One region of the Arthrobacter sp. zg-Y1143 genome, then DNA from elsewhere that is predicted to be linked to it. Evidence: predicted binding sites of a transcription regulator. Region 1 holds the regulator's gene; the other holds the start of a gene.
What was found. Region 1 encodes HrcA, which represses chaperone genes, less so after heat shock. Its sites were predicted from a motif close to TTNGCACTCGNNNNNNNCGAGTGCNAA; they were not measured.
Positions count from the first base shown of each region.

Region 1 (5,721 bases):
GGACAAGGCGCTCAGCCTCCGCCGGCTCCTGCGTTACCGCTTCCACGGCCAGTTCCAGCAGGGACGGGCCGGTCACGGTGACGGTGCCGGTGATCCGCCGTCCGGCACCGTCCACAACGTCCACCGGCTCGCCGGGGGCAATCCGCTTCACGGACACGGCATGGCGGGCTTCCGGTCCTTCCAGGCGGAACGAGCCGCCTGGAAGGACTGCTGCCACCAGCTCCGGATCCCCGAAGAAAATGGGGTTGGTCATCCTAGAGGTTGCCCAACCGGTCCCGCAGTTTCGCGAAGACGCCGGAGTTCGAACTGTTCAGGCGGCCCTCGCTGTATTCCTCCCCGCGCAGCTGGGCGAGTTTGCGCAGCAGCTCTTCCTGCTCGGAGTCCAGCTTCTGCGGGGTTTCCACGTGCACATGCACCCGCAGATCGCCGCGGCCGTGGCCGCGCAGGTGCGTAACACCGAGTCCGTTGAGGACGGAGACCTCACCGGACTGGGTGCCGGGCTTGACCGTGATTTCACGTTCGCCGTCGAAGGTGTCGAGGGTGACCGTGGTGCCCAGGGACGCCGCAGTCATCGGGACGGTGAGGGTGGCGTGCAGATCATCTCCCTCGCGGAGGAACGTCGGGTCATTGTTGACCCTGATTTCCACGTAGAGGTCGCCGGCGGGGCCGCCGGCCATGCCGGCCTCGCCCTGCTGGCTGAGCTGGATCCGGGTGCCGGTGGCGACGCCGGCGGGGATCTTGATGGTCAGTGTGCGGCGGTTGCGGACCCGGCCTTCACCGGAGCATTCGTGGCACGGATCCGGAATGACGGTGCCGAAGCCGTTGCAGGTTCCGCAGGGGGCCGAGGTCATGACCTGGCCGAGGATGGAACGTACAGCCCGCTGCACCTGGCCGGTGCCGTGGCAGATGTCGCAGGTCCGCGGGGATGTGCCCGGCTGGCAGCACGATCCGTCACACGTGGGGCAGACGACGGCGGTGTCGACGTCGATCTTCTTGTTGACGCCGAAGACGGCGTCCTTGAGGTCGATCCGCACGTTGATGAGCGCATCCTGGCCGCGCCGGGCCCGCGAGGCGGGTCCCCGTCCGCCGCCGGGGGCTGCACCGCCGAAGAAGGTGTCGAAGATGTCCTGGAAACCGAAGCCCTGGCCGCCGAAGCCGCCGCCGCCGAAGCCGTTGTCGGTGCCGTTCTCGTTGCCCGTGGTGTCGTAAATGCGGCGCTTCTCCGGATCCGAGAGAACCTCGTAGGCGTGCGTTACGGCTTTGAACTCATCGGATGCACCCGGAGCATTGTTGACGTCCGGATGCAGCTTGCGGGCAAGCTTCCGGTACGCCTTCTTGATTTCTTCACCCGTGGCGTCTCGTCCGACGCCCAGAACCTGATAGTGATCGCTCACTCGTGCACATCGCTTCCTGTATTGCCTGCCTCCGGTGGTGGAGGCGTAGTTTGTGGTCCGCCGGGTGGCCCGGCGGGACGGCCGCGCAGCTGGTGCGGGCCGGCCTAGTTATTGAGTATTCGTGAGAGGTACCGCGCCACGGCCCGGACGGCTGCCATGGTGGTGGGATAGTCCATCCGGGTGGGGCCCAGGATGCCGACCTTTGCCGAAGCGTCGGGTCCGTACCCCGTGGCCACCACCGATGCTTCGGATAATCCGCCGTGCGGGTTTTCCCGTCCAATCCGGACGGCAACACCCCGGGCGTCCTGCTCCATCTCGGACAACAGCCGCAGCATCACGACTTGTTCCTCGAGAGCCTCCAGGACCGGTCCGATTGTCAGCGGGAAGTCTACCGTGGAGCGGGCCAGGTTGGCCGTTCCGGCCATAACCATGCGGTCCTCCCGGTTAATTCCGGCGAGCATTTCCAGGCAGTGGCCCAACGCGGCGGCCACCCTCCGGGAAGCGGCAGGCACGGTGGCCAGCGCTTCGGCAAGGTGGCCGGTGATGCTGCTGAGCGGCGTGCCGGCAAGGGCGGTAAGGAAATGGTGGCGCAGGTCCAGCAGATCGGGTTCGGTCACCGGCTGCGGAACCGTGATGACCCGCTGCTCCACCCGTCCCGTGGTGGAAATCAGGACAACCAGCACCTGGGCCGGCGCCAGGAGGACAAATTCGATGTGGCGCACTTTGGCGTTACCCAGGTGCGGGTACTGGACCACGGCCACCTGGTTGGTCAGCTGGGACAGCAGCCGTACAGTGCGGTCCATAACGTCATCCAGATCATCTGCGCCTTCGAGCAGGGACTGGATGGCACGGCGTTCCGGGGCCGAGAGCGGTTTCACGTCCGAAATCTGGTCCACGAACAGGCGGTAGCCCTTATCCGTGGGGATGCGTCCCGCCGAAGTGTGCGGGGCGGTGATGAGCCCTTCCTCTTCAAGGGCCGCCATGTCATTGCGGATGGTGGCGGAGGAAACACCCAACTGGTGGCGCTCCACCAGTGCCTTGGAGCCGACGGGCTCGCGTGAATGGACGTAGTCCTCGACAATGGCGCGGAGGACCTCGAGCCGGCGTGGCTCACTCATGGCTTTTCCCTCCCAGCGAATCGGCGGATGGTGCGGCGGGTTAGCACTCCCACTGCTCAAGTGCTAAGTCTAATACGGATCAACTGCGTTGCTAGCATTGAGGAACCCGTTCACCCCCTGCGGGCATTCCAGCCCAACCGAGCATCTGAGTGAGGCAATTTTCGTGTCCAGTTTTTCCTGGGGTCCGCAGGACATCACTGCCCCGGCCCGGACGGCCCTGCGAAAAGTCGGCGCCGAACCCGGCCTGGTCCTGGAGGATGTTGCCTCCGGCTGGGTGGGTGCCGTGATGCGGGTGGAGAAATCCGGCGGGCTGCACCTGATGGTCCTGGAGGACCGCCGCGGAAAAACCAAGTCCTTCGAGCTGGGCTTTGGCTTCCTGCTGGAGGGCGAGCCCGTGGAGGTGGTGCCGGTGTCCGCGGCCGCGCCGGGCAGGGGCGCACCGGCCCGTACCGCGTCCGGATCCGTACGGGTGGCCAACCAACGCGCCCGCACCGCGCGGGCCAGCCGCATCTGGGTGGAAGGCAAGCACGACGCTGAACTGGTGGAAAAGGTCTGGGGCGATGACCTGCGCGTGGAGGGAATCGTCGTCGAGCCCCTCCACGGCGTTGATGACCTCTATTCGGCGGTCCGCGACTTCGGGCCGGGACCCGGGCGCCGCCTCGGCATCCTGGTGGACCATCTGGTCCCGGGGTCCAAGGAATCCCGGATTGCCGCCGAGGCAATGACCTGCCCCGGAGCGCCGGGCAACGTCCTCATTGTGGGCCACCCTTATGTTGATGTATGGCAGGCGATCAAACCCTCGGTGATCGGCCGGAGTGCCTGGCCGGTGGTGCCGCGGAACCTTGATTGGAAGACCGGCATCCTGCAGGGCCTGGGCTGGCCGCACCGGGACCACACCGACGTCGCCCTGGGGTGGAAGAAGCTTTTGGGGCAGGTGCACACCTATGCGGACCTTGAGCCCTCGCTGCTGGGACGGGTGGAAGAAGTCATTGACTTCCTGACTGTCCCTTAGGTGAGATGTGCGCCGCACCGGCCGTCTCCGTTCCGTTGTAAAGCGGACCAGACAGTACGCTTGAGGAATACGTAGTAGCGGACCGACCCTGAGTCACCATGAGCCAAAAGGAAATTACGCCGTGTCCAACACACGCCAGAATCACCCGCCCCGCCCGGAAGAGCCCGCGCAGCGACCCGTGTATCAGGGCGCTCCGGCCAACGCGCTTCCGCTGACCGCTTCGGAGGACCGGCAGTGGGCAACCATGGCGCACTTCGGCGGCATACTCGCCTTCGTCCCGTCCTTGATCATCTACCTGGTCTTCCGCGACCGCGGCCCGTTCACTGCCCAGGAATCCAAGGAAGCACTGAACTTCACGCTACCGCCCAGCATTGCGGCGCTGGTGGTCTGGGCCCTGTCCTTTATCCCCGTGGTGGGCGGCTTCTTCGCCGTACTCAACGCCCTGATCTGGGTCTACGTGGCTGTGTCCTCCGTCATTGCCGGCATTGAGTGCAACCGGGGACGGCCGTACCGCTACCCGTTCAACCTGCGCCGTATCAAGTAGTTCAGCCAAATAAAAAAGCCGGACCGGGACTAAGCCCGGTCCGGCTTTTTTCGTTTGTGCCGGCGATCAGTCCGGCAGCAGCCGGCGGACCACCGCATCGGCCAGCAGCCGTCCGTTGCCGGTGAGGATCACTTTCCCGGTCAGCGCCGCCCGGGGATCCACCAGTCCGTCGGCCATCAGGCCCGCCACGGCCAGCCGGCCGGGCTCCCGCAGCCGGTTCAGTTCCAGGCCCTCTGCCAGCCGCGTGCGCAGCATGATGTCTTCGATGTACCGGGTGTCGGCGTCAAGCGTCTCCCGGCCCACTGAGGGCGACTCCCCCGCTGCGATCCGCTGGGCGTAGGCGGTGGGGTGCTTGGCGTTCCACCAGCGCACGCCGCCGGCATGCGAATGTGCGCCGGGGCCGATCCCCCACCAGTCGTCGCTGCGCCAGTAGGCCAGGTTGTGCCGGCACTGGTCCGCCGGGGTGCGCGCCCAGTTGCTGACCTCATACCAGGACAAGCCGGCTGCGGTCATCATTTCGTCGGCCAGCACGTACTTGTCAGCGTGGTCGTCGTCGTCAATCGGGGGCACCTCGCCGCGCCGCATCCGCGCCGCGAGCTTGGTCCCTTCCTCGATGATCAGGGCATAGGCCGAAATGTGGTCCGGCTCGTAGCTCAGGGCTTCTTCCACGGAAATTTTCCAGTCCTCCATGGATTCGCCCGGGGTGCCGTAGATCAGGTCCACGCTCACGTGCAGGCCGGCGTCGCGCGCCCATTTCACTGCCTGCGGCACCCGCGAGGGGGTGTGCGTGCGGTCCAGGACCGCCAACACGTGCGGTACCGCTGACTGCATCCCGAAGGACACGCGGGTGAAACCGGCGTCGGCGAGCAACTGCAGGGATTCGGGGGTCACCGAATCCGGGTTCGCCTCAGTGGTGACCTCAGCGCCGGGCGCCAGGCCCCACTGGTCGACGGCGGTAGTGAGGATCATGGCCAGGTCCTCGGCCGGCAGCAGCGTGGGCGTGCCGCCGCCGAAGAACACGGTTTCCATCCGACGCTCGGGCATCCCGGACCGGCGGAGCGCGTCCGCTGCGAAAACCACTTCGCGGGCCGCCGTCGCCCCGTAGGCCGCCTGGGAGGCGCCGCCGCCGAGCTCGGTGGCCGTGTAGGTGTTGAAATCGCAGTAACCGCAGCGGACGGAGCAGAACGGAATGTGGACGTACAGTCCGAAGTTCCGCTCCGCTGCGCCTTCTGCGGCCTGTGCGGGCAGGAGGCCGTCGGCGGGTGCCGGGTCTCCGAGGGGCAATGCGCTGGGTGTCACTTCTTGGATTTGTCCTTGGAATCGTCAGAGGAAAGTGCAGCCACGAAGGCTTCCTGCGGAACCTCCACGCGGCCCACCATCTTCATGCGCTTCTTGCCTTCCTTCTGCTTTTCAAGCAGCTTGCGCTTACGGCTGATGTCGCCGCCGTAGCACTTGGCAAGCACATCCTTGCGGATGGCGCGGATGGACTCGCGGGCAATGATGCGCGAGCCAATGGCGGCCTGGATGGGGACCTCGAACTGCTGGCGCGGGATGAGTTCGCGCAGCTTGCCCGTCATCATCACGCCGTAGGAGTACGCCTTGTCCTTGTGGGTGATGGAGCTGAAAGCATCCACCTGCTCGCCCTGGAGCAGG
Region 1 is NZ_JASKLW010000006.1:177,366-183,086, forward strand. Features, by position in the region: gene QNN98_RS09355 (16S rRNA (uracil(1498)-N(3))-methyltransferase) at 1-253, opposite strand, end outside; gene dnaJ (molecular chaperone DnaJ) at 255-1,394, opposite strand; gene hrcA (heat-inducible transcriptional repressor HrcA) at 1,499-2,512, opposite strand; gene QNN98_RS09370 (DUF3097 domain-containing protein) at 2,676-3,524, shown strand; gene QNN98_RS09375 (DUF4870 domain-containing protein) at 3,646-4,068, shown strand; gene hemW (radical SAM family heme chaperone HemW) at 4,135-5,367, opposite strand; gene lepA (translation elongation factor 4) at 5,364-5,721, opposite strand, start outside.

Region 2 (5,721 bases), on a different contig from region 1:
CTTGATTTCGCAGCTGACACCGTCCACCACGACGGCGGAGGAGTAGCGTTTGGTCACGCCGGAAACGGAAATCATGATGCGGGGCCTTTCTGGCGGTGCAGCGGGGACGGGATCATTTCACCGATCCCCGCAGGAGCAGGATGAGGAAGACAATGCCGCCCACGAATTCAATGACGATGCTCAGGGCGGTATCGAAGTCGAAGATCCGCTCCAGCACCAGCTGCCCGCCCACCAGGGCAATGATGCCCAGGAGCACGGCAATGGGCAGGACAGCTGCGTGGCGGAACTGGGCGCACAGCTGGTAGGCCAGGGACGCGACGAGCAGGCCGAAGAAGGTCACCGGGCCCACCAGGGCGGTGGACACCGCCACCAGCACGGAGCAGATGACCAGCGTGGCGGTCACCGCGCGCTTGTGGTCCACGCCAAGGTTCACTGCGGTTTCCCGGCCCAGCGCCAGCACGTCGAAGGAGTGCCGCATGCGCCAGGCCATGGCACTGACGACGGCGACGGCAACGGCCGAATAGCCGAGCAGCCCGGCGTCCACGTTGTTGAAACTGGCGAAGAACAGGTCCTGCAGGATGATGAATTCGCTCGGGTCGATCAGCCGCTGCAGCAGCGAGGAGAAGCCGCGGAACATGGTGCCGAAGACAATGCCGACCAGCAGCATCAGGTGCAGCGACTTGCCCCCGCCGGTGAACAGCCAGCGGTACAGCAGGAAGGAGAAGCCCACCATCAGCAGCACTTCGATGCCGAACCGGGCGGGGGCGCCCAGGGACAGCAGCGCCCCGCCGCCCAGGGCGAAAACGAGCACGGTCTGGATCAGGACGTACAGGGCGTCGAAGCCCATGATGGAGGGGGTGAGGATGCGGTTGGCAGTCACGGTCTGGAACAGCACCGTGGAGACGCCGACGGCGTAGGCCACCAGGATCATGGAACCCACCTTCACGGCACGCCGGGGCAGGATGTAGCCCAGGTTGCCGCGGAGCTCGATGGTCATGAACACGGCGACGAGGGCCGCAGCCACCACGCCCAGGGTGATGATCCAGAATTTCGCCGGCACCGTCCGGACCGGCCGGCGCCGGTGCTCCGTGAGGGCTGCGGGCAGCACGCTGGGGGAGGACTCAGGCACGGGAACCCCGTTTGCGCAGCAGAAGGTACAGGAAGATGACACTGCCGACGGCGGACACAATAACGCCTACGGGAATTTCATACGGGTAGCGGATGGTGCGGCCGATGATGTCGCACAGCAGCACGAAACCGGCACCGAACACGGCAACCCAGGGAACAGCCCGGCGCACGTTGTCACCGATCAGCAGCGAGACCAGGTTCGGCACGATCAGTCCCAGGAAGGGTATGGAGCCGACGCTGACCACAACCACGGCACTGATCAGGGACACGATGACCAGGCCCAGTGCCATGACCCGGTTGTAGTCCAGGCCGAGGTTGGTGGTGAAATCCGCCCCCATGCCGGCCACGGTGAAGCGGTCTGCGGCAAGGTAGCCGATCAGGGTCAGGGCGCCCACAATCCACAGCAGCTCGTAGCGTCCGCGCAGGACACCTGAGAAGTCGCCGATCATCCAGCTGTTGAGGGTCTGCAGCAGGTCGGTGCGGTAGGCGAAGAACGTGGTGACGGCGGAAATGACGCCGCCGAGCATGATTCCCACCAGGGGGACAATCAGGGTGTTGCGCAACGGAATCCGGCGCAGGACCAGCAGGAACAGTGCGGTCCCGGCAGCGGCGAAGACCGAGGCCGCGGACATCTTCAGGAACATGGACGCACCCGGCAGCAGCACCGTGACGGCGAGGATGCCCAGCTGCGCCGATTCCACCGTTCCCACAGTGGAGGGCTCCACGAACTTGTTGCGGGCCATCAGCTGCATGATCAGGCCGGCCACGCTCAGGGCCATGCCTGCCAGGACGATGCTCAGGGTGCGGGGGAATTGGCTGGCCCAGAAGAGCATCTGCGTGGTGGGATCCCCGGCAAGCAGCGAGGACAGGGACAGGTCGCCCACGCCCACAAAGAGGCTGAGGGCTGCCAGGAGGATAACAATGCATACACCCGCGGCGAGTCCGGAGGCCGAACGCACAAAGCGCCGCCGTTCAACGGCGGCGGGGGCTGGTGCCGGCGGCGCGGCGGTAGCGGTCATAGTGATGTCCAGTTCCTCCGCGGCCCGGCACAGGTGCCGGGCCGCGGAGCGGGGGAGGTGCGGCTAGAGGGCGTCGTGGATGGTGGAAACCATCGAGTCGACGTTGGTCAGGCCGTATCCGACCAGGTACCAGCTGGCGGAGTCCAGCATGGTGATGTTGTTGTTCTGAGCAGCCTTGGTGCTCTTGACCAGTTCGTTGTCCAGCACGGCGGACGCGGCTTCGCCGGATTCGCCGACGGCAACGTCCCGGTCAATCACGAACAAGTGGTCGGGGTTGGTGTCGGCAATGTAGTTGAAGGACACGGACTCGCCGTGGGCGCCTTCGGTCTTCACTTCGGCAGCGGGCTCGACGCCGAGGACGTCATGGATGATGCCGAAACGCGAGCCGGCGCCGTAGGCGGTCATTTCGCCGCCGCTGGTCATCACGATCAGGCCGTTGCCGGCGTCGGCTGCCAGCTTCTTGGTGTCCCCGACCTTGGACTCCAGCGCCGAGAGCTTGTCCTCGACCATGTCGTCCTTGCCGAAGATCTTTCCGATGGTCCGGGTGTTTTCCTCGAAGGAGTTCCACGCATCGGTGTTGTCGACACTCAGGTCGATGGTCGGGGCGATCTTGTTCAGTTCCGCATAGGAATCCGCAACGCGGCCGGAAATGATGATCAAATCCGGGGCCTCGGCGCTAATGGCTTCGAAGTCCGGCTCCTTCATGCTGCCGATCTTGGTGATGTCATCCGCCGCGTACTTGGACAGGCTCTCGGGGAAGTTGGCTGCCGGGACGCCGTCGACGTCAATGTCGAGTGCATCCATGGTGTCCAGCGCACCGAGGTCGAAGGTGTAGACGGTCTCGGGGTTCACCGGTACTTCGGTGCTGCCCTGCGCGTGCTCGACCGTCACGGTGGAGGCCTGCGTGGACTCGGCGTCGGCTTCTGCGGCTTCGGTGGAGCAGGCGCTGAGGGCCAGGAGGGACACAAGGGCGGTTCCGGCCAGCAGGCGGGACGTGGTGATCATGGGGGCTCCGGTAAGAGTCGTGGTGCCTGTTTCGGAAATAGGGCACAGAAATGTTTTCTAATGATGCGCGCAGATGAAAACTATCCCGCTTAGGTAAGCCTAAGCAAATCAGCTTTCCCGGCATTAGCCGCGCAATGGACCGCCGGAGACGGCGGGAATCGGCCTGCGCTGGCACTCACCTTGACCGAGTGCTAACCGTTGCATAAAGTCTCACTTAGCACTCCGAACGTGAGGGTGCTAACTCCCGAAGGGACAGCGCGAACCGGCACCGCGACGACGGCCAGCGCCAACCAACGGCCCCATTCTGTTAGAAACTACGCAAAGGAGAGCCCGAGTGTCGGTCTCTATTAAGCCCCTTGAAGATCGTATTGTTGTCCGCCCCCTCGAGGCCGAGCAGACCACTGCTTCCGGTCTCGTTATCCCGGACACTGCCAAGGAAAAGCCCCAGGAGGGCGAAGTAGTTGCAGTTGGACCCGGCCGCGTTGACGACAACGGCAACCGCATCCCGGTTGACGTTGCCGAAGGCGACGTAGTCATCTACTCCAAGTACGGCGGAACCGAAGTCAAGCACGGTGGCCAGGAGTACCTGGTGCTGTCCGCCCGCGACGTGCTGGCCGTCGTCGTAAAGTAGTTCCCCCCGGAAAACCCCGGCCACATCCTGGCCGGGGTTTTCTGATGCAGGTGCAGATGTAGTTGTCGGAAAGGACACACACATGGCAAAGCAGTTGGAGTTCAATGACTCCGCCCGTCGCTCGCTGGAAGCCGGCGTTGATAAGCTCGCCAACGCAGTCAAGGTGACCCTCGGCCCGCGCGGCCGCAACGTCGTCCTGGCTAAGTCCTGGGGCGCTCCCACCATCACCAACGACGGCGTCACGATTGCCCGCGAAGTCGAGCTCGATGACCCGTACGAGAACCTTGGCGCACAGCTGGCCAAGGAAGTAGCCACCAAGACCAACGATGTTGCCGGCGACGGCACCACCACGGCCACCGTCCTGGCGCAGGCCCTGGTCAAGGAAGGCCTGCGCAACGTTGCCGCCGGTGCTGCTCCCGGGCAGCTCAAGCGCGGCATCGAGGTGTCCGTGGACGCCGTTGCCAAGCGCCTTCTGGAGAATGCCAAGGAAGTTGAAGGCAACCAGGTGGCCCACGTGGCCGCCATCTCCGCGCAGAGCACCGAGATCGGCGAACTGCTGGCGCAGGCCTTCGACACCGTCGGCAAGGACGGCGTGATCACCATCGAGGAGTCCTCCTCCACGCAGACCGAACTGGCCATCACCGAAGGCATGCAGTTCGACAAGGGCTACCTCTCGCCGTACTTCGTCACCGATCCGGAGCGCCAGGAAGCCGTCCTCGAAGACGCGCTGATCCTGATCAACTCCGGCAAGATCTCCTCGGTTGCCGAGTTCCTGCCGCTGCTGGAAAAGGCGCTGCAGACCTCCAAGCCGCTGTTCATCATTGCCGAAGACGTCGACGGCGAAGCCCTGTCCACCCTGGTGGTCAACAAGATCCGCGGCACCCTGAACGTGGTTGCCGTCAAGGCTCCGGGCTTCGGCGACCGCCGCAAGGCCATGATGCAGGACATCGCGACCCTCACCGGCGCACAGGTGGTCAGCCCCGATCTGGGCCTGAAGCTGGACCAGGTTGGCCTGGAGGTCCTGGGTTCGGCCCGCCGGATCACCGTCACCAAGGACAACACCACCATTGTTGACGGCGCCGGTTCCGAAGCCGACGTTGCCGACCGCGTGGCACAGATCCGTGCGGAGATTGAGCGCACGGATTCCGACTGGGACCGCGAGAAGCTGCAGGAACGCCTGGCCAAGCTCTCCGGCGGCATCGGCGTCATCCGCGTCGGCGCAGCCACCGAGGTGGAGCTGAAGGAAAAGAAGCACCGCATCGAAGATGCTGTTTCCTCCACCCGTGCAGCCCTGGAAGAAGGCATTGTGGCCGGCGGCGGTTCCGCGCTGGTCCACGCCTCGCAGGTCCTGGACACCGACCCGGAGGTCCTGAAGCTCGAAGGCGACGCCGCCACCGCGGTTTCGCTGGTGCGCCGCGCACTGGCCCAGCCGCTGCGCTGGATCGCTGAAAACGCCGGCGCCGAAGGCATGGTCGTAGTCGCCAAGGTCGGTGAGCTGAAGGTCAACAACGGCTTCAACGCCGCCACCGGCGAGTACGAGGACCTGATTGCCGCCGGCATCATCGACCCCGTCAAGGTCACCCGCTCGGCCCTGCGCAACGCCGCTTCGATCGCTTCGCTGGTGCTCACCACCGAAGCCCTCGTGGTGGAGAAGCCTGCCGAGGAAGACGAGGACCACGGCCACCAGCACTAGCTGAACAGCCGCCCTCACCAGGCACCTGGCCCCGCCCCGGAAACCCTTCCGCGGCGGGGCCTTGCGCTGTCCGGGCTGCGGGGCCGGGCTTACGCAGCGGGTAAACTCTTCCGGTTATATGTTCCAGAACAGAAGGGCAGCGGGTGCCGGACACACACCAGCAGGAGCGGCGCTACCGGCCCGAAGTGCAGGGCCTGCGCGCCCTCGCCGTGGTGCTGGTGATGGTTTACCACGTGTGGCTGGAC
Region 2 is NZ_JASKLW010000004.1:217,739-223,459, forward strand. Features, by position in the region: gene QNN98_RS05140 (iron ABC transporter ATP-binding protein) at 1-75, opposite strand, end outside; gene QNN98_RS05145 (iron chelate uptake ABC transporter family permease subunit) at 113-1,129, opposite strand; gene QNN98_RS05150 (ABC transporter permease) at 1,122-2,147, opposite strand; gene QNN98_RS05155 (siderophore ABC transporter substrate-binding protein) at 2,211-3,152, opposite strand; gene groES (co-chaperone GroES) at 3,487-3,783, shown strand; gene groL (chaperonin GroEL) at 3,866-5,476, shown strand; gene QNN98_RS05170 (acyltransferase family protein) at 5,620-5,721, shown strand, end outside.
Region 2: the regulator HrcA is predicted to act here: its motif matches at 3,321-3,347, upstream of groES (co-chaperone GroES).